One region of the Pseudomonas sp. AC463 genome, then DNA from elsewhere that is predicted to be linked to it. Evidence: predicted binding sites of a transcription regulator. Region 1 holds the regulator's gene; each other region holds the start of a gene.
The links. Region 1 encodes sigma-54, which starts transcription at its own class of promoters, with help from an activator protein. Its sites were predicted from a motif close to ANTGGCATNNANNTTGCTNT; they were not measured.
Positions count from the first base shown of each region.

Region 2: the regulator sigma-54 is predicted to act here: its motif matches at 5,434-5,453, upstream of AC0IYH_RS02925 (circularly permuted type 2 ATP-grasp protein).
Region 3: the regulator sigma-54 is predicted to act here: its motif matches at 1,914-1,933, upstream of flgB (flagellar basal body rod protein FlgB).

Region 1 covers NZ_CEEDDZ010000010.1:212,836-219,896, reverse strand. The annotation lists gene AC0IYH_RS15120 (ATP-binding cassette domain-containing protein) at 1-609, opposite strand, end outside; gene AC0IYH_RS15115 (KpsF/GutQ family sugar-phosphate isomerase) at 921-1,895, shown strand; gene AC0IYH_RS15110 (KdsC family phosphatase) at 1,896-2,420, shown strand; gene lptC (LPS export ABC transporter periplasmic protein LptC) at 2,429-3,001, shown strand; gene lptA (lipopolysaccharide transport periplasmic protein LptA) at 2,988-3,521, shown strand; gene lptB (LPS export ABC transporter ATP-binding protein) at 3,521-4,246, shown strand; gene AC0IYH_RS15090 (RNA polymerase factor sigma-54) at 4,443-5,936, shown strand; gene hpf (ribosome hibernation-promoting factor, HPF/YfiA family) at 6,012-6,317, shown strand; gene ptsN (PTS IIA-like nitrogen regulatory protein PtsN) at 6,328-6,792, shown strand; gene rapZ (RNase adapter RapZ) at 6,795-7,061, shown strand, end outside.
Region 2 covers NZ_CEEDDZ010000002.1:158,063-165,123, reverse strand. The annotation lists gene AC0IYH_RS02945 (acetyl-CoA C-acetyltransferase) at 1-714, opposite strand, end outside; gene AC0IYH_RS02940 (c-type cytochrome) at 1,363-2,169, shown strand; gene AC0IYH_RS02935 (transglutaminase-like domain-containing protein) at 2,238-3,041, opposite strand; gene AC0IYH_RS02930 (alpha-E domain-containing protein) at 3,038-3,988, opposite strand; gene AC0IYH_RS02925 (circularly permuted type 2 ATP-grasp protein) at 3,992-5,401, opposite strand; gene AC0IYH_RS02920 (ribonuclease E inhibitor RraB) at 5,825-6,166, opposite strand; gene AC0IYH_RS02915 (hypothetical protein) at 6,380-6,616, opposite strand; gene AC0IYH_RS02910 (START domain-containing protein) at 6,720-7,061, opposite strand, start outside.
Region 3 covers NZ_CEEDDZ010000002.1:91,693-98,753, reverse strand. The annotation lists gene flgE (flagellar hook protein FlgE) at 1-241, opposite strand, end outside; gene flgD (flagellar hook assembly protein FlgD) at 273-992, opposite strand; gene flgC (flagellar basal body rod protein FlgC) at 1,009-1,461, opposite strand; gene flgB (flagellar basal body rod protein FlgB) at 1,465-1,872, opposite strand; gene cheR (protein-glutamate O-methyltransferase CheR) at 2,120-2,947, opposite strand; gene AC0IYH_RS02600 (chemotaxis protein CheV) at 2,990-3,922, opposite strand; gene flgA (flagellar basal body P-ring formation chaperone FlgA) at 4,004-4,768, shown strand; gene flgM (flagellar biosynthesis anti-sigma factor FlgM) at 4,909-5,232, shown strand; gene AC0IYH_RS02585 (flagellar protein FlgN) at 5,281-5,751, shown strand; gene AC0IYH_RS02580 (flagellar regulator YcgR PilZN domain-containing protein) at 5,848-6,597, shown strand; gene AC0IYH_RS02575 (MFS transporter) at 6,658-7,061, opposite strand, start outside.

The sequences.
Region 1 (7,061 bases):
GTGGGAAACAACGATGCTGGTGATGCCCAACGCATCGTTGAGCAGGCGGATCAGGCGTACCAGCACGCCCATGGCAATGGGGTCCTGGCCAACGAAGGGCTCATCGTACATGAGGATCTGCGGGTCGAGGGCAATCGCACGGGCCAGGGCCACACGGCGCTTCATGCCGCCAGAGAGTTCGTCGGGCATCAGGTCGATGGCACCGCGAAGGCCCACGGCCTGGAGTTTCAGCAACACGATGTCACGAATCATTTCATCGGACAGCTGGGTATGCACCCGCAGCGGAAACGCTACGTTCTCGAATACATCCAGGTCGGTGAACAGCGCACCGCTCTGGAACAGCACGCCCATGTGCTTGCGCGCATCGAACAGATCGCTGCGCGACAACGTCGGCAGGTTCTGGCCGTTGACCCACACTTCGCCGGCGGTGGGGCGCAATTGCATGCCCATCAGACGCAACAGGGTGGTCTTACCGCAACCGGAAGGCCCCATGATGCCCGTGACCTTGCCGCGGGGAATGCGAATATCGACGTTATTGAAGATGCTGCGCGTCCCGCGCTTGAAGGTCAGTCCCTTCAGCTCGACCGCGTAGGCGTTATCGGCACTCATCTAAACTCCTTGGGATGCAGCCTCTCACTCAGACACCACGCTTGCGACAAACGTTTGCAACGCCTGCGCAATAAATAGCCATATGGGCTGGGCGGACCGGGCTGGCGGCGAACTATATCACTGCTGGTACAACGCGCCCAAGGCCGGAACAGCGCTTGTTCAGATCCAGGACAGGGAAAAAACGTTGCTGGCTGTGTTAATGAGAATGGAATCTCGGGCAGTCGGTAAATAAAGCCTGACGAACTTGCGTGAGGGAATCGATCATTACCGCTATAATCGCCGACTTTTCGTCAGGCTATACGATTTCAGACATGAGCCAATCCAGCGACCTTATTCAATCCGCACAACGCACCATCCGCCTAGAGCTTGAAGCCGTAGAAGGCTTGCTGGCCCATATCGACGCGGATTTCGTACGCGCCTGCGAGATGATTCTGGCCAGCAAAGGCCGCGTTGTCGTAGTCGGCATGGGCAAGTCGGGCCACGTCGGCAACAAGATCGCCGCCACCCTGGCGAGCACCGGGACCACCGCTTTTTTTGTGCACCCGGCCGAAGCCAGCCATGGCGACATGGGCATGATCACCAAGGATGACATCATCCTGGCCCTGTCCAACTCCGGCACCACCAACGAAATCGTAACCCTGCTGCCGCTGATCAAGCGCCTGGGCATCAAGATGATCAGCGTCACCGGCAACCCGGAATCGACACTGGCCAGGGCCGCCGAAGTGAACCTGAATGTTCACGTGGCCCACGAAGCCTGCCCGCTGAACCTTGCACCGACCTCCTCCACCACCGCCGCCCTGGTCATGGGCGACGCCCTGGCCGTGGCGCTGCTGGAAGCCCGTGGTTTTACCGCCGAAGATTTCGCGTTTTCCCACCCAGGCGGCGCACTGGGTCGCCGCTTGCTGCTTAAAGTGGAAAACGTCATGCACTCGGGCGATGAATTGCCCCACGTCCAACGCGGCACGTTGCTGAAGGACGCGCTGATGGAAATGACCCGCAAGGGCCTGGGCATGACCGTCATCCTGGAAACCGACGGCAGACTGGCCGGGGTCTTCACCGACGGCGACTTGCGCCGCACCCTGGACCGCACCATCGACATCCATACGGCCACCATCGACGCGGTGATGACCCCTCACGGCAAGACTGCACGCCCCGAGATGCTGGCGGCCGAAGCCTTGAAGATCATGGAAGACCACAAGATTGGCGCGCTGGTGGTGGTTGATGCCAACGACCACCCGATTGGCGCCCTGAATATGCACGACTTGCTGCGTGCGGGAGTGATGTAAATGACCAGCGACCTGATGCAACGCGGCAAAAACATCAAGCTGGCGATTTTCGACGTCGACGGCGTGCTGACCGATGGCCGCCTGTACTTCCTCGAAGACGGCAGCGAATTCAAGACGTTCAACACCCTCGACGGCCAAGGCATCAAGATGCTGATGGCTTCGGGCGTGCAAACAGCGATTATCAGCGGCAGAAAAACCCCCGTTGTGGAACGCCGCGCACAAAACCTGGGGATTCCTCACCTGTATCAGGGCCGCGAGGATAAACTGGTGGTTCTGGACGAGCTTCTTGGCCAACTCAACCTAAGCTATGAGCAGGTCGCCTATTTGGGTGATGATCTGCCTGACCTGCCGGTCATTCGCCGAGTCGGCCTGGGCATGGCCGTCGCCAATGCGGCGTCGTTCGTGCGTGAGCATGCCCACGGTATCACCACCGCGCGGGGTGGCGAAGGTGCCGCACGCGAGTTCTGCGAGCTGATTCTGCGCGCCCAGGGCAGCCTTGATGCAGCCCACGCCGCCTACTTATAGAGCGTTTTATGCTGAGTAAAAAGATTCGTAACATCCTGCTATTCGGGGTCATCGCCGCGCTGTTTCTCGCAGTGGGCTACTGGAATATCAGCCCGGAGCGCTTCCTCGACCAGCCTGCGGCGCAGGTTGACGAAGGGGCTATCGATTACTACGCCATCAACGCCAAGAGCGTGCAGTTCCTGCCTGATGGCAAGGTTCAGTACGAGATGACGTCGGACAAGGTCGAGCATTTGAAGGCTACCGAAGTCACCCTGCTGACCAACCCGGACATGAACATTTACCGCGGCACCGAATTCCCATGGCACGTCACCAGCAAGCGTGGCGAGGTCAACCCGGACGGTACCGAGGTGGAACTGATCGACTCGGTACGCGTTGCGCGCACCGACGATAAAAAACGTGAGACCGTGATTACCAGCAGTCGCATGACCGTATTCCCGCAGAAGCAATATGCGCAGACCGAGCAAGACGTTAGAATCGACGGCGCTGGCGGTGTATCGACTGGCAAGGGAATGAAAGCGTATTTGAAAGAAAGCAGGATACACCTGCTATCGAACGTAAGAGGACAGTATGAGGCTCGTTAAAACTCTCCCTATTTTGCTCGGTCTGGGCGCAGCACTGGGAAGCGTGAGCGCCTGGGCTCTGCCGAACGATAGCCAGCAACCGATCCACATCTCGGCTGACGATGCGCAGTTGGATGACAAGCAAGGTGTTGCCACCTACACCGGCGGCGTCATCATCACCCAAGGGTCGATGAAGATCACCGGTAACACCGTGACACTGACGCGCACCCAGAGCGGTGATATCGACGTCGTGACCTCGGTAGGCAACCTGGCTTACTTCGAACAGAAGCAGTCCGCTGCCGACACCGGCCCGATGAAGGGCTACGGCAAGACCATTCAGTACCACGCCCAGCAGAACCGCATCGTGCTGATCGACCAGGCTAAAGTACTCAGCCCCGACGGCAACTCCACGGAAGGTGAGAAAATCACCTATGACACCGTGAAACAGATCGCTAACGCCGGTCGTGCCAATGGCTCCAAGGTGACTGCACCACGCCCACGCATCGACATGGTTATCCAGCCGAAGAAGAAGGCCGAGTAATGGCAACCCTGAAAGCCCAGCATCTGGCCAAGGCCTATAAAAGCCGTCAGGTCGTGCGCGACGTCAGCCTGTCGATCGACAGCGGCCAGATCGTCGGCTTGCTCGGCCCCAACGGCGCCGGCAAGACCACCTGCTTCTACATGATCGTCGGCCTGGTCCAGGCGGACCAGGGTCGCGTGCTGATCGACGACTTGGACGTCAGCCACCAGCCCATGCACGGCCGCGCCCGTGCCGGTATCGGCTATCTCCCACAAGAGGCGTCGATCTTCCGCAAGCTGTCGGTAGCCGACAACATCATGGCGATCCTCGAGACCCGAAAGGAACTCGACCGTGACGGCCGCCGCAAGGAGCTGGAAAGCCTGCTGCAGGAATTCCACATCAACCACATTCGCGACAACCTCGGCATGAGCCTGTCCGGTGGTGAACGCCGCCGCGTGGAGATCGCCCGCGCCCTGGCCACGGCGCCCAAGTTCATCCTGCTGGACGAACCGTTTGCCGGCGTCGACCCGATCTCGGTCGGCGACATCAAGCAGATCATCCATCATCTCAAGGCCAAGGGTATCGGTGTGCTGATCACCGACCACAACGTGCGTGAGACCCTCGATATCTGCGAGACCGCGTATATCGTGAACGATGGCCAGCTGATCGCCGAAGGCGATTCCGCCACTATCCTGGCCAATGAACTGGTCAAGGAAGTGTACCTGGGTCACGAGTTCCGCCTGTAAAGCTGCCTGTTACAACTGGCGGTGGCAGGTCGTTTGCCCGAAGCGCGGGCGTCAATGAAAACCTCCATATTTTTATTGTTACCGCGCTCTAGGCAAAGCCCCCGATATCAGGCATATAATTTGCTTATGTTTGGCGCTCACGCGCCCTGTCGTGGATGGCGCATTGCGCCGGCGAATAAGGTGTTAAGCCCCTGCCATGAAACCATCGCTAGTCCTGAGAATGGGCCAGCAGCTGACGATGACACCGCAGCTGCAACAGGCCATCCGCCTACTCCAATTGTCGACCCTGGACCTGCAACAGGAAATCCAGGAGGCCCTGGAGTCCAATCCGATGCTCGAACGCCAGGAAGAAGGCGACGACTTCGATAATGCAGACCCGCTGGCCGACAACATAGAGCAAAAACCCAACTCCGACGTGCAGGAACCCTCCTACCAGGAAACCGCCCCTACGGTGGATAACCTTGAGGAAGGCGACTGGAACGAACGCATTCCCAACGAACTCCCGGTGGACACCGCCTGGGAGGACGTCTACCAGACCAGCGCCAGCAGCCTGCCCAGCAATGACGATGACGAGTGGGACTTCACCACCCGCACCTCCGTCGGCGAAAGCCTGCAGAGCCATTTGCTGTGGCAACTGAACCTGGCGCCGATGTCGGATACTGATCGCCTGATCGCCGTAACCCTGATCGACTGCATCAACAACCAGGGTTATCTGGACGAAACACTCGAAGAGATCCTTGAAGCCTTCGACCCGGAGCTGGACATCGAGCTGGACGAGATCGAGGCCGTCCTGCACCGTATCCAGCAGTTCGAGCCCGCCGGCATCGGCGCGCGCTCCCTCAGCGAATGCCTGCTGCTGCAACTGCGCCAGCTGCCCGCCAAAACTCCTTGGCTCGCCGAGGCACAGCGCCTGGTCACCGACTACATCGACTTGCTCGGCGCCCGCGACTACAGCCAGCTGATGCGCCGCATGAAGCTCAAGGAAGACGACCTGCGCCAGATCATCGAGCTGGTACAGAGCCTCAACCCGCGCCCAGGCTCGCAGATCGAGTCCAGCGAAGCCGAATACGTCGTGCCTGACGTTATCGTGCGCAAGGACAACGAGCGCTGGCTGGTGGAGCTGAACCAGGAGTCGGTGCCACGCCTGCGGGTCAACCCGCAATACGCAGGCTTTGTACGCCGCGCCGACACCAGCGCCGACAACACCTTCATGCGCAACCAGTTGCAGGAAGCGCGCTGGTTCATCAAGAGCCTGCAAAGCCGTAACGAAACCCTGATGAAAGTCGCCACGCAGATCGTCGAGCACCAGCGCGGCTTCCTGGAATACGGCGACGAAGCAATGAAACCGCTGGTGCTGCACGATATCGCCGAGGCGGTAGGCATGCACGAATCGACGATTTCCCGGGTGACCACGCAAAAATTCATGCATACCCCACGGGGTATTTATGAACTGAAATACTTTTTCTCCAGCCACGTCAGCACCTCCGAAGGCGGTGAATGCTCGTCCACGGCGATCCGCGCGATCATCAAAAAACTGGTTGCCGCGGAAAATCAGAAAAAGCCGTTGAGTGACAGCAAGATCGCTGGTTTACTGGAGGCACAAGGCATTCAGGTCGCCCGTCGAACCGTCGCCAAGTACCGCGAGTCCCTTGGGATCGCGCCTTCCAGCGAGCGTAAGCGTTTGATGTGACGGGCGGGCCACAGCGTTCCAGTGGTGGGTATTCCTGCCCACCGCTTTATGCACTGGCAACGAAGGAGAAGCTGTATGCAAGTCAACATCAGTGGACACCAGCTGGAAGTCACCAAACCCCTGCGTGAATACACCGAGAGCAAGTTGAACAAGCTTGCGGGGCATTTTGACAAGATCACCAACGTGCAGGTCATCATGGAGGTCGATAAGCTCAAGCAGAAAATCGAGGCCACCCTGCACGTACCGAATGCCAAGCTCGTCGCCAATGCGGAACATGAGGACATGTACGCGGCGATTGACTCGCTCTACGACAAGCTGGACCGCCAACTCATAAAGCATAAGGAAAAGAATCTGCACCTGATGCAAGGTACAGGTCGTTAACTCTCCCCCCATGATCCGACTTGAAACCATCCTGACCCCCGGCCGTTCCCTTGTGAACGCGCCGGGCGGCAGCAAGAAGAAAGCCCTCGAACAGATTGCCAACCTGATCAGCCGCGAAGTGCCTGAGCTGGAGATGCAAGATGTCTACGAGGCTCTGATTGCCCGTGAAAAACTCGGCTCCACGGGTTTTGGCAACGGCATCGCCATCCCTCACTGCCGCCTCAAAGGCTGCGATACACCGGTCAGCGCCCTGCTGCACCTGGACGCTCCCATCGATTTCGACGCCATCGACGGTGCACCGGTTGACCTGCTGTTTGTACTGCTGGTCCCGCAGGCCGCCACCGATGCGCACCTGGAACTGCTTCGGCAGATCGCCAGCATGCTCGACCGCAAGGAAGTACGCGACAAACTGCGAGGTGCCAGCAGCAACGAGGCGCTGTACCAGGTTGTCCTGGATGAACAAAGCGGGCAGTAACCATGCGTTTGATCATCGTCAGCGGCCGCTCCGGCTCGGGTAAAAGCACCGCCCTCAATGTTCTTGAGGACAACGGTTTCTATTGCATCGACAACCTGCCCGCCGGCCTGCTGCCGGAACTTGCCGAACGCGCCTTGATCCACACCGAACTGGCGCAGCCGCTGGTTGCCGTTTCGATTGATGCCCGCAACCTACCCAGCCACCTTGAGCGATTCCCGCAATTGCTCGAAGAAGTGCGGGCCAAGCACATTCACTGTGATGTGCTGTAC
Region 2 (7,061 bases), on a different contig from region 1:
CCGCAGCGCCGTGGCGTCGAAGCCCATCTGGCCCATCATTTCGAAGCTGGGCTTGAGCTTGCCGAGGCCTTCGAGGGTTGAGTCGCCGCGGATAAATTCGTCATGGTCGAGCAGCACGATGCCGTTCTGGTCCTGCACCGCAATCAGCGACTTGTTGAAGGAACCGTCTGCGCGGGCCCTGGCCGCTTTCTGCTGGGAGTGTAGGGCGAAGGTGTCGACATCGTCGCGGGTGAAGCCTTCGAGGGTGGCAATCAGGTCGGCACCGATCCCCTGAGGGGTGAAGTGGCTGTGCATATTGGTCTGCGGGTCGAGTACCCAGGCGCCGCCATCGCTGCCCATGGGCACGCGGGACATGGACTCCACGCCGCCGACCACCACCAGGTCTTCAAAGCCGGAGCGCACTTTCATCGCACCCAGGTTGACGGCCTCCAGGCCCGAGGCGCAGAAGCGGTTGACCTGCACGCCGGCGACGCTGATGGACCAGTCTGCCACCAACGCGGCGGTCTTGGCGATGTCGGCGCCCTGGTCGCCCACGGGGGTGACGCAGCCGAGCACGATGTCATCCACCTGCTGGGTGTCGAGATCACTGCGTCGGGCCAGCGCAGTGAGCAACCCGGCGACCAGGTTTACCGGTTTGACGCTGTGCAAGGCGCCCTCAGCCTTGCCTTTGCCCCGGGGCGTGCGTATCGCATCAAAGATCAACGCTTGGGTCATGACATCCTCGAATCACTGTGCGTGTGTGCTCTTACCTTAGGCCCGATTGACACGGTTTCAATGACGGATACGCTCATTGCTTTTGACCACCACGCTCGGACGAACGGTAGCCACCTAAGCTAATCGCCGGGTTAATCGTTTTAGCTGTCTAGCCAAGGCATTGGCGCCAAGATGGCGATAGGCCTCATTCCGTTTTTAGCTCAAATGCTGATTAGTTGATATGAAATGGATCTAAGCCGCGCAGAACGAGGGCTCTAAGGTTCAATCAGTAAGACATTGCTGCCGGGTTTTGCTGGAGCAACTGTAAGAAAAGCGACACGTCATCTCGTCATACTGAAAGACAACGGCACGTATTTGACGCTCAGGAATAACAACAAAAGGCAGTCAGCCATGTTCAAACATTCGAAAGTACGTCAGGCGGGACTTATTCTCTTCGCCACTACACTGATTCTGATCTTGCCCAACTTGACCAAGGTTATTGGGTAACCCCTCACACCCCAGATTCCGTGGACACACAGCACCAGGACTGCAGCTTTTGGCAGCACCTGCCGGGACATTGCGAATAGCGGTCCTGTTGCAGGGGCTGTCTTTTTGCGTGCGGGTTTCCGGTATCGTGAGCCCCATCGCCACTTAGCATGGGCCTCCCACTTGAAATCAATCCTCGCCTTTCTCGTTTTGCTCATCAGCCTGCCAGCCATGGCAGCGCAGTTGGCCCTCGAACTCGACCACGTCAGCAAGACCTGGCAGACCGCCGAACTGCTCCGGCATCCGGACGCGCAGACGGTACAGATCGCCGATGACGTCTCCTACAAGCGCAACATGACCTATCGCGCAGTGCCGTTGGCGGTGCTCCTACCGGGCCTTAAGCCTGAGAGCCACCTGCAGGCGGTTGCCCTGGATGGCTTCGCCGCTGAACTCGCGGCCGCGCCGCTACTGGAAACACGCGGCGCGCGTGCCTGGCTGGCGGTGGAAGACCCGGCCCACCCGTGGCCCGCGCTGGCCGACGGCAAACCGAGTGCCGGGCCGTTTTACCTGGTGTGGACCGACCCGCAAGCCGGGCATATAAGCCCGGAGCAATGGCCCTTCCAGGTCTCGGCGATCAAGCAGTTGAAGACTGTGGCCGAACGTTTTCCGGCGCTGTTGCCTGACCCGAAATTGGCGGTGAATGACCCGGTCAACCAGGGCTTTGCGTTGTTCCAGAAAAACTGCCTGGCGTGCCACCGCCTCAACGGCGCAGGTGATGCGCAGGTGGGGCCTGACCTGAATATTCCCTACAACCCCACTGAGTATTTCGACGGCGATTTTCTCAAGCGCTATATTCGTGACCCGCAGAGTTTGAGGCATTGGCCGCAAGCGAAAATGCCGGCGTTTGCCGCCAGTGTGTTGCCGGATGGGGAATTGGATTTGTTAGTGGGGTATTTGAAACATATGGCGGGGCGTAAACAACAGCCCTGAGGCTTGAACAGGTCAAATGTGGGAGGGGGCTTGCCCCCTCCCACATCTAATCAGTTCCTTTCTGGAAATTATTGCTGTTGGACGGAAATTACCGGCGTCGGCGCCACAAATACCTTGGCATGCATCTGCTCATGCCCGCCGCCACGGCGCATGCCGCGTACGGGGCAGGCGTCGAGGTAGTCCAGGCCCACGGCCAGTTTCAAATGCCGCTCCGGGCGGGCCAGTTGGTTGGTCACGTCAAAGCTGTACCAGGCGTCATCCAGCCAGGCTTCGGCCCAGGCGTGGCTGGCCAGGTGCGTGCTGTCTTCGGTGTACAAATACCCCGACACATACCGCGCCGGAATCCCCAGGCTGCGCGCGCAGGCCAGGAACGCATGGGTGTGGTCCTGGCACACGCCCGCTTGGCCGGCGAAGGATTCGGCGGCGCAGGTGTCGACTTCAGTGGCGCCCGGCGTGTAGGCCATTGTCTGGTTGAGGGCGTGCATCAAGTCGATCAACGCCGTGCGATCACGTCGCTGGTGGCAGTGCTGTTGCGCAAAGCCGCGCAGGGCCTCGTCGGGTTCGGTCAGGCGCGTGCAGCGCAAAAACGGGAAGGCCGACTGGCTTTCATGCTCGGCCTCGCGCAACTCGTCGATATCCACCTGGCCACGGGCGCCGATGATGATGGCGTCGTGGGGTTCATCCAGGGTCAGCACATGCAGGATATTGCCGAAGGGGTCGACCTGGGCGCGCACCGGGCGAGGCAGGTCCAATTGCCAGCTGATTACATGCTGACGCTCGCTGTCGTGAGGCGTAAGGCGCAGGTACTGGATGCTCGCGCGAACCTGGTCTTCGTAGTGGTAGGTGGTTTCGTGGCTGATGGAGAGTCTCATGCGGCCTCCAGGTAGGAACTGTAGATGGCGTCGCCCAGTTGGCGCACCAGGGGGATAAAGTCGGTCAGCCAGGCGTGCAGGCCTTCCTCAAGGATTTCATCGATGGCGGTAAAGCGCAGGCGCGCGTCCATCTCGGCGGCCAGGCGCTGCGCCGGTCGACCGTTGAGGCCAGGCAGGCTGGCGAGGATCTGGTCGATTTCTTCACTGCAGGCACGCAGCGAGCGCGGCACGTCGGCGCGCAACAGCAACAGTTCGGCGACTTGGCGGGCGCCGGGCGCGTCGCGGTAAATCTCGGTGTAGGCTTCGAACGACGACAACGCGCGCAGCAACGCACTCCACTGATAGTAGGCGTGGGCCGTGCCATCGGTGACGGCGCTGGCCTGGTCGCCGGCCATTTCATAGCGCGCGTCCAGCAGGCGCAGGGTGTTGTCGGCACGTTCGATAAAGGTGCCGAGGCGAATGAAGCGAAACGCGTCGTTACGCATGATGGTGCCGTAGGTGGCGCCCCGGAACAGGTGGGAACGTTCCTTGACCCATTCACAAAAACGGCTCATGCCGTAGCGGCTCAAGCCCTGCTGGGCGATGTCGCGAATATCCAGCCAGGTGGCGTTGATGTTTTCCCACATGTCGGCGGTAATTCGCCCACGCACGGCATGGGCGCTGGCCCGCGCAGCACCGAGGCAACTGTAGATGCTCGCCGGGTTGGCCGCGTCCAGCGCGAAGAAGTGCAGCAAGCGTTCGGCATCCAGCTCGCCATGGCGCTCGTGATAATCCTCCAGCGTACCGGTGATCAGCAGCGGCATGGCCAGTTCGTGCAGGCCGTCACCGCGCCCATCCTGGGGCATCAGCGACAGCGAATAACTGACATCAAGCATGCGCGCGAGGTTTTCCGCGCGCTCCAGGTAGCGCGACATCCAGTACAGATCCGAGGCAGTTCTACTCAACATATTTCAATCCTCGACCACCCAGGTGTCTTTGGTGCCGCCGCCCTGGGACGAGTTGACCACCAGCGAACCTTCGCGCAACGCCACGCGGGTCAAACCGCCAGGCACCACACGCGTCTCCTTGCCCGACAGCACGAACGGGCGCAAGTCGATATGGCGCGGCGCGATGCCGTTTTCGACAAAGGTCGGGCAGGTGGACAAACACAGGGTCGGTTGCGCGATATAGGCGTGGGGCTTGGCTTTGATGCGCGCGCGGAAGGCTTCGATTTCCGCCGCGGTGGACGCCGGGCCCACGAGCATGCCGTAGCCGCCGGAGCCTTGGGTTTCCTTGACCACCAGGTCTGGCAGGTTGGCCAGCACGTGGGAAAGTTCGTCAGGCTTACGGCATTGAAAGGTAGGAACGTTCTGCAGGATCGGCTCTTCGTCCAGGTAAAAACGGATCATCTCGGTGACGAAGGGGTACACCGACTTGTCATCCGCCACCCCGGTGCCGATGGCATTGGCCAGCACCACGTTGCCCGAGCGATAGGCCGCGAGCAGGCCGGGCACGCCGAGCATGGAGTCGGGGTTGAAGGCCAGCGGGTCGAGGAACGCGTCGTCGAGGCGACGGTAGATCACATCCACGGCCTTGGGGCCGTCGGTGGTGCGCATGAACACGCGGTCATCGCGCACGAACAGGTCGGCGCCCTCTACCAGTTCGACGCCCATTTCCCGCGCGAGAAATGCATGTTCAAAAAACGCGCTGTTGAAGCGCCCCGGGGTCAGCACCACCACGCTGGGATTATCCAGGGGGCTGGAGCTTTTCAGGGTGTCGAGCAACAGGTTGGGGTAATGGTCGATGGGGGCAATGCGCTGGGCAGCGAACAGCTCGGGGAACAGCCGCATCATCATCTTGCGGTCTTCGAGCATGTAGCTCACGCCGCTCGGTGTGCGCAGGTTGTCTTCCAGCACGTAGTACGTGCCGTCGCCATCGCGTACGAGGTCGACGCCGGAGATGTGGGAATACAGATCGCGGTGCAGGTTGAGCCCTTGCATCGCCAGCTGATATTGCTCGTTGGCCAGCACCTGTTCGGCAGGAATGATCCCGGCCTTGATGATGCGCTGGTCGTGGTACAGGTCGGCGAGGAACATATTCAGGGCCTTGACCCGTTGAATACAACCGCGCTCGACCATGCGCCATTCGCTGGCGGGAATGCTGCGGGGGATGGTGTCGAAGGGAATCAGGCGCTCGGTGCCCTGTTCGTCGCCGTACAGGGTGAAGGTGATACCGGCGCGGTGAAACAGCAAATCGGCTTCGCGCCGGCGCTGGGCCAGCAGTTCCGCCGGAGTTTCAGCCAACCAACGGGCGAATTCGCGGTAATGGGGGCGAACCTGCCCTGCCCCGTCGTACATTTCGTCGTAATAAGTGCGGATCATGCCGAACTCCTTGTCACCCGGACGCAAGAATCATCGCAAGGCCCGTGCCAGCGGCATAAACACTTAAAAATCAGTGCGTTGAATTACCACAGGGTTCCAGCCGCACCGTCCTGGTGCGCAGAATGCCCGGTGCACCGCGGCGCGCTTCATCGCAATGCAGGCTTTGGCTATCAACAGCATAGTCAGAGTTGATTTCACTGCCCGGCCGCGCCTGCGGATAATCGCCACCATCTGCTGAACAGGATGCGTCCTACAGCTTCAGCGAACCGCTCTTCCCTTCAGGCCACCCTTCTTGGGTGGCTTTTTTTTGGTGCTGAAAAATCGACTACAAGTTCCGTGTAGTTTTCACACAGCACAAACAAAATCGGCCGACCCTAAGGTCAGCCGATACGCTGCGTTTCTCATATCACTGCATGCAATGAGTTACATGGGTAACCCACGCACCTCCTGCTTGACGCCCCATCCTTCGATGATGCCACCCAGGGGCTCGACCACTGCTTCAAAGTCTTGCTCGAAGTCTCCTATGCCGTCGTAGGTTGCGAACATGATCTTGCTCAGTTCCAGGTACCAGGCGCCATCGTCGCGCGCGCTGACCTGGGCATTCAGCGATTCCCCACGAAACTCACCCGCAGCCCTGCGCGCCCGTTCCTCATCCGGGAATATGGCGTAGAACTCGATGGGGTGAAAACGCGAGAAGTCGAAGCCGCCTTCTTTCATGCGGCGCAGAACGTTGGTGCTGATGTCTTCTTGATAGGCTGTGCTCATGAAACGTCCTCCTCAAACCGATGGATAGACTTTCCGTGCTTCCCGAAGCCCGCGCCGTACTGGCGCGGGAACTACGGCAGATACAACACCGCTGGAAAACAAGCATGTAGCTGACAAGACCAGACCTTAGCGATTCATTCGCTGATCTCATTTGCAGAGTAGCGCGAAGCTATCACCTCCACCAGAGGTACGTGATTGGCATACAGGGATTGTTCAGGCGGCAGGAGAGATGTCGAGGATCTGGATACTGTTCTGGTCTTTGAGAATCTTGACCGTAGGCTCGGGTTTACGGCCCTCGAGGTCATTGAGGTCCAGCTCAGCGGCGACGGGCACCAGCTTGTTGCGGATCATGTGCGCCGCATCTTCGAGGCTGGGCTTTTGCTCGCAGGTGAACTGCTCCACGACCTGCACGCCGTGATCATCAACGAAGGTAATTTGCCACGTTTGCATCGGTGCCTCCTCGATAAAGCCCGCGTGTGGGCTCACAAGTATCTGGACCTTGAGGGGTAACCAAACGTTCCACTCAAGACCGGAGGCACCTGATCAGTTGCGTTTACTTTTCAGCGTGTTCCTTGAGGGCTTTCAAGGTGTTGAACGGCGCGTCCACCACAAACTTGTTGGCCAGCCACGAAGGCACGCTGCCGCCTGGCTCGGTGTGCACCTGGTAGGTGACTTCGGTCTGGTTGTCGCCTTTTGGCACCAGCTTCCAGAAGCCGTCGACTTGGGCCACGCGTACGTAGCCTTTTTCTTCGGGCTTGTAGGTCGGCACACCTTCCAGCTTGCGGGTCAGCGTGCCGTCGGGCGCCTTGGTGGTGGTGATATGCAGGTAGGAATCACGGTCGGTCACCGGGAACGGGGCCTTGAATTGGGTGTAGGTCCAACTCTCATCGCCCTT
Region 3 (7,061 bases), on a different contig from region 1:
CCAGAATGCCGCCGCTGCCATTCACGTCACCTTGGGTGAACTGCTGCGACACGGCCGCCAGGTTCACACCGTTGCCGATGCTGTTCTGGCCGGTGCCCAGCTTGGACGCCGCGTAGATGTCGGCGAATTCCGCACGGGACGATTTGAAGCCCGTGGTCGCGACGTTGGCGATGTTGTTACCGGTCACGTCCAGCTGTTTGTTGGCCGCATAGAGACCGCTAAGGCCGATATTAAAAGACATGTTTCTCTCCCTCTGCCGTATTTAGCCGGCTCTATGTACCGATAGTCTGGATTTGCGACAGCTTGACGCTGCCCATGCCGCCGGCAAGGTTCAGCACCATTTCGCCGCCGGTCTTGCTCAAAGTCACGCTGGTGACGGTGGCCGGCAACGAAGTTGCCAGGGCTACCGCGTCGCCCTTGTCATTCTTGGTGGTGGCCGCGAAGGTGTAGGTGCCGGCGGGGGCAACCTCGCCTGCGTCGTTCTTGCCATCCCAGATAAAGTCGGAGTTGCCAGCGCTCTGGGCGCCCATGTCGATGGTGCGTACCACGTTGCCGTCTTTGTCGGTGATCTTGATCGCGACGTTACCGGTCGCCGACGTCACCGCCACCGAACCGGTCATGCTCTTGCTCGTGTCCACCAGGGCCTTGTCGGTCTGGGTGATGATCGAACGGCCTACCAGCGACGACGCCTGCAATGCTTGCGAGGAGCTGAAGTTGCTGGAGATCGCATTCACCGAGTCATTCAGGGTGTTGATGCCTTCCAGGCTGCTGAACTGTGCCAACTGAGCCACGAACGCGCCGTTGTCCTGAGGCGACAGCGGGTCCTGGTTCTTCAGCTGAGTAACCAGCAATTGCAGGAACGCGTCCTTGCCCAGCGACTGACTGCCGGTGGCGGCAGTGGCAACGCTGGAGACGTTGTCTGTGGCGGTCTTGACCTTGGTATTGAAAAGGTCCTGGACTGCCGTGTTGGTAGAAGTATCAACGATGGCCATTATTTGGCGCCCCTTATCACTGACCCAGGGTCAGGACCTTCTGCATCATGGTTTTGGCGGTGTTCATCATTTCCGCGTTGGTCTGGAACGAGCGGCTGGCGGAGATCATGTCTGCCATTTCCTCGACCACGTTGACGTTCGGGTAGTACACATAGCCTTTTTCGTTCGCTGCAGGGTGGTTCGGCTCGTAGCGCGCTTCCAGATTGCTCTGGTCTTCCACCACGCCGAGGACCTGCACGCCTTGGCCGGCGGCATCCTGGTTCTGGAACAGCGAACTGCCGCTACCGCTCTGCCCCGCCTGGCCGTCCTGGAACATGGTGGCGAACACCGGGTGGCGTGCGCGGTAGGTCTGGTCAATGCTCGACGACACGGTCTCGGCGTTGGCGATGTTACTGGCGACGGTGTTCAAACGCGTGGTCTGCGCGCTCATGCCACTGCCGGCAATATTAAAAACACTGGCTAGGGACATGGCTTATTCTCCACGCAGGGCTGACATCAGCCCTTTGAATTTGCTGTTGAGCAGGGTAAAGCTGGCCTGGAAGTTCACCGAGTTCTCGGCGTAGGCCGATTGCTCCAGTTGGGCGTCCACGGTGTTCTGGTCGATCGACGGTTGCATCGGCGTGCGATACAGCAACGACTCATCACCACTGCTCAGGCCTTGCGCTTCGATATGACGGCTGTTGGTCATGTTCAAGGCGAAGGTGCCGTTCTTGGTCTTGTCCTGCTGTGCAGCGAGCACGGCGGAGAAGTCCAGGTCCCGAGCCTTGTAGTTCGGGGTGTCGGCGTTGGCAATGTTGTTGGCCAGGACTTCGGCACGCTGGGCGCGGAAGCCCAGGGCTTGTTCGTGGATACCGAGCGCTTTATCGAAGCTGATGCTCATGGCGGAAACCTTTAGGCTGACCTGCTTTTCGTAACAAGGTCATAGCAAGGCGCATGCCAGTTTTCGCGAGGCCCGTAATTCAAGGGTTTGCCGGGTGTTTGCCGCCGGCAATGCCAGAAAAGCGGCAAGCGGTTTCCGCGTAGCGCCAGTAAAGCGGCAATGGGGAGTTGCCGCTTTCCGAAGGATTGCCGCAAATAAAAATGTGGGAGGGGGCTTGCCCCCTCCCACATTTTTGACTGCGTACGGGTTACTTGGCCTGGTAAATGATCCCCGGGCTGCATTGCACCATCTGGTAGTGATCCGGCAGGCCGTTCAGCGCTTCGGAAGCGCCGAGGAACAAGTAACCGCCGCGCTTGAGCGTGCCGTGGATGCGCAACAGGATGTCTTTCTTCACCTCGGCCGAGAAGTAGATCAGCACGTTGCGGCAGAACACCATGTCGAACTTGCCCAGGCTGGCGTAGCTGTCGAGCAGGTTGAACGAGCGAAACTCCACGCGGCTCTTGATCGGCGCCTTGACCGCCCAACGCCCCGCCCCTTTCGGGTCGAAGTAACGTTGCAGGCGTTCCTGGGACAAACCACGGCCCAAGGCCAGGCTGTCGTACTCGCCGGTCTTGCAGTTGGTGAGCATCGTGCCGGACAGGTCGGTGGCCACGATTTGCGCGCCGGCCTTGAGCTGGCCCATGTTGGTCCGTTCGAATTCGTCGATGGACATCGAAATCGAATAGGGTTCCTGCCCCGAGGAGCACGCCGCCGACCAGATACGCAGACGCTGGCCAGGGCTGGCCTTGATGGCCTCGGGCAAGACTTTGCTCTTGAGCACTTCAAAGGGGTAGGTATCACGAAACCACAGGGTTTCGTTGGTGGTCATGGCATCGACCACCATTTCCTTGAGCCCACTGCGCGGCTGGCCCTGGATACGCTGAACCAGCTCACCCAAAGACTTGATGCCCTGCTGTTCCATCAGTTTGTTGAGACGGCTGGATACCAGGTACTGCTTGTTTTCACCGAGCAATATGCCACAGGCTTTTTCCAGGAAGACCCGGAACTGTTCAAAATCCAAATTACCCGTAGACAATGGTACCGCCTCTTAAATCGTGTGACCGCCAGGGAAAACCCCCTAGCCGTGATCTGCAGCCTTGATCCGGTCGACTACCCGGTTCGCCAGGTCATCAGGGCGGAATTTGGCCAGGAAGTCATCAGCACCGACCTTCTTGACCATCGCCTGATTGAACACACCCGACAACGAAGTATGCAGGATGATATGCAATTTTTGCATGCGTGGATCGTTGCGTATCTCGGCCGTGAGGGTGTAGCCATCCATTTCCGGCATCTCGATGTCGGAGATCATCATCAAGAATTCTTCTTCCGGCTTCTTGCCGTCATCCACCAGCTTGCGCAAGTAGTCCAGCGCCTGGCGGCCGTCGTTGAGGGCCACCACTTCCACGCCGACGGTTTGCAGGCAACGGGTCACCTGTTTGCGCGCCACCGAGGAGTCATCCACGGTCAACACCCGCAGGGAGATGGCCTTGTGCGCCGTTTCGGCATCCACCACACCCACGGAAATCGATTCCGAGGTGGGCGCCACTTCGGCGAGGATCTTCTCTACGTCGATGATTTCCACCAACTGGTTATCCACCCGCGTCACGGCCGTGAGGTAGTGATCGCGGCCGGTGCCCTTGGGCGGCGGATGGATCTCTTCCCAGTTCATGTTGACGATGCGTTCCACCGAGCGCACCAGGAAACCCTGGGTCTTGGTGTTGTATTCGGTAATGATCACAAACGGGTTTTCACGGTCCTGCAACGGCGCCGAACCGGTGGCCAGGGCCAGGTCGAGAATCGGGATGGTCGCGCCTCGGATGTTGGCGACGCCACACACCACAGGGCTGGACTTGGGCATGATCGTCAGCTTGGGGCATTGCAGCACTTCCCGCACCTTGAACACGTTGATGCCATATAGCTGCTTGCCATCCAGGCGAAAAAGTAACAACTCCAGGCGATTCTGCCCTACCAGCTGTGTGCGCTGGTTTACTGAATCCATTACACCTGCCATGCCCAGACTCCTACGCTAAAACCTATAAGGGTGCGACGCGCACCCAGCACTAAACGGCACGAGCTTTGCTATTTACCCATCATGGATATTAAAACGACAGTTTCCCGACGCTTACGATTCCCACGATACCGCAGATTGCTCTGCGCCTGCGTGGTGCTGCTGGCTGCGAGCCTGGGAGCCACGGCCCGCGCAGACAACGTCACCTTGCCTGATCTACTTATCGGCGTCACCCAAGGCTTTCTTGAGTTCACTGTAGAAGATTATCTGGCGACCACCCAGACTCCCGGGCGTTATGAAATCCAGGTCAACCAGCTGGACCCCCGCCTGCGCATGCCAATGTGCGACAAGGAATTGACAGCCACCCTGGAAAGCCCGGCCCAGCCGATTGGGCGCGTAACGGTAAAGGTACGCTGTGAAGGCGCCTCGCCCTGGACGGTGTTCGTGCCGGCCCAGGTCAAGCTGTTCCGTGATGTGGTGGTGGTTGCCCGCCCGATGAAACGCACCGGCATCATCGGTTTCGAGGACGTGGTACTGCGCGAACGCGACATCAGCATGATCAATCAGGGCTACCTGACATCCCTGGACCAGGCCGTCGGGCAGAAATTGACCCGACCAGTGGTCACCGATCAGGTCGTCACTCTGGTTCAACTGGAGCAGGCGGAAGTGATTCGCAAGGGTGACCAGGTGGTGATTTCCGCCAGCAGCGGCGGCCTGCATGTGAAGATGCCGGGCGAAGCGCTGTCCAATGGCGGCATGAGCGAGCAGATTCGGGTCAAGAACCTCAACTCCAATCGCGTGATCAAGGCCCGGGTCACAGCGCCGGGCCAAGTGGAGGTCGCCTTATAGACCACTGGTATCGGACGCCGGCTTTTCCTACACTGTCGACTGGGCGCCGGCCTGTGCAGTTTATTGTCAATTGCGCCTAAAGTTTGTCCGGGTATGGCCGAAAACATGGCAAGCGTCCAAATACCCAGAGGTTTTTTATCATGGTCATCGATTTCAGTCGTTTAAATAACACCCCGGCTACGTCAGGCACTTCGCGCACCACCGGTGCCAAGGACAGCGTAGAAGCCAAGGCCCAGCCACTGCCCGCCAAGGCAGAACAGGCCAGCGCCAGCCAGAGCGGGGAATCCGTACACCTGAGCAATGAGGCTCAACAGTTGCAGAAGGTCACTGACTCGCTGCGCGATCAACCGGTGGTCAATAAAGCCCGTGTGGCCGAATTGAAACAGGCAATCGCCGATGGCAGCTATAAAGTCGACAGCAACCGTGTAGCCAGCAAGCTGCTTAACTTCGAAGCCGAGCGCTAGGCAAAGGCCTGCGCCGGGCTTTTGGACGCTTAAACCCCAAGGCCAGCCATGCATCACGACGAACAATTGCTTCAACTGATCATTGATGATCACGCGCCGACACAACAGCTGCTTGAGCTGCTTCGGGAAGAATCCCTGGCCCTCTACGGCCGGGACATGCCCCTGCTCGAAGAAATTCTCGCGCGCAAACAGTCGTTGATTGTCCTGCTGGAACAGCACGGCAAAAAACGCAGCCAGATCCTCATCAGCCTGGGCCTGCCGGCAGACCACGATGGCCTGGCGCAACTGGCCAGCCATTCTTCGGTGGGCGATCAACTCCTGGCCCAGAGCAAAGAACTCAATCAATTGCTCGCCCAGTGCCAGGAAGCCAACTTGCTCAACGGTCAGTCGATCCAGCTTCAGCAAGCTACGACCGCCAACCAGTTGCGTATACTTCACGGCGGCGAGCCTCCGGCGCTTTACAACGCCCAGGGCTCCACCTCGCGCCTGGTCAAGCCAAGCACCCGCAGCCAAGCCTGATGCCGGTTTACGGCCCGCCCTATCCAAGGCGCGCCACATACTGGCAAAATGCCTGTTCTTGCGTGTAGTCGTATTTTGTCTGGAGATGGAAGAACCGTGTTCAACGCCCTTAATGCGGAAGATGCACCGCAGCCACCCAAGGTGCTCACCACGCCTCTGGAAATCGCCGGCACCTTGCGCATGCTGCAAGACAGCCATGACCCGCTGATCATCACCTTCCACGAGCGCAGCCAGCGCTTCCAGAGCTACCTGGTGGACGTCGACCGTGACAGCGGCACGCTGGCCCTGGACGAGATGATCCCGCGCGACGGCGAACGTCACCTGGAAAATGGCGAACCCTTCCGAATCGAAGGCTTCCACGACGGCGTACGTGTTGCGTGGGAAAGCAACGGCAACCTGAGTATCAGCGAAAAGGACGGCCACCGCATTTACACTGGCGCGCTGCCTGACGAGGTGGTCTACCACCAGCGCCGCAATGCCTTCCGCGCCGCCTTGAAGCTGGCCCAGCTGGTCAACATCGAGCTGGGCGGCGAGAAACTCAAGGCACCGGTCAGCGGCAAACTGCTGGATATTTCCGCCACCGGCTGCAAATTGCGCTTTGAAGGCGACATCTCCGAGCGCCTGCAACTGGGCCAGGTATACGACCGCTTTATCGCCGCCCTGCCCTTTGGCAGCATGACCACCTCGGTCGAACTGCGTTACCTGCACTTCGAAGAGAAGATCAACACAACCTTTGCCGGCGTACGCTTCCACAACATGAGTGGGTTGGTGCAACGCCAGGTCGAGCGGTTTGTGTATCAGCTGCAACGCGAAGCGCGGCGCTTCGATAAAGACGACGATTTTTAAGGTTTAAAGATCGCGACAAAAAAACGGGCAGATCCTGATGGGATCTGCCCGTTTTTGCGTTCAGGGGCGCGCCCTGCTCAAGTCGTGGGGATGCTCGTCGGGGTCCAGCGGGTCTGATGGCGCCTCAACGGCGGGCTCATCCGCCGGTGCTTCGGGCTCGGCTTCTGGCTCTGGAGCACTGGTTTGCATCTGCTCCTGCACGACCGCCTCATCCACCCGCGGATCGAGGCAAGCCACCAGCGGCGAGCTGGACATGCTGTCGGGCATTGCCACATGGTGCAACGGCGCGTCGTCCACCTGATGCAGGTTGGTTACCGCTTTCGGGCGAATGCGCCACACCAGGATCAACGCGCACAGGCTGAAAAACGCATAGAGCATGTGGCTGCCGAACATCTTCATCACCACACCGGCGAGCAACGGCCCGATACTGGCGCCGACGCCGTAGGTCACCAGCAGCATGGCCG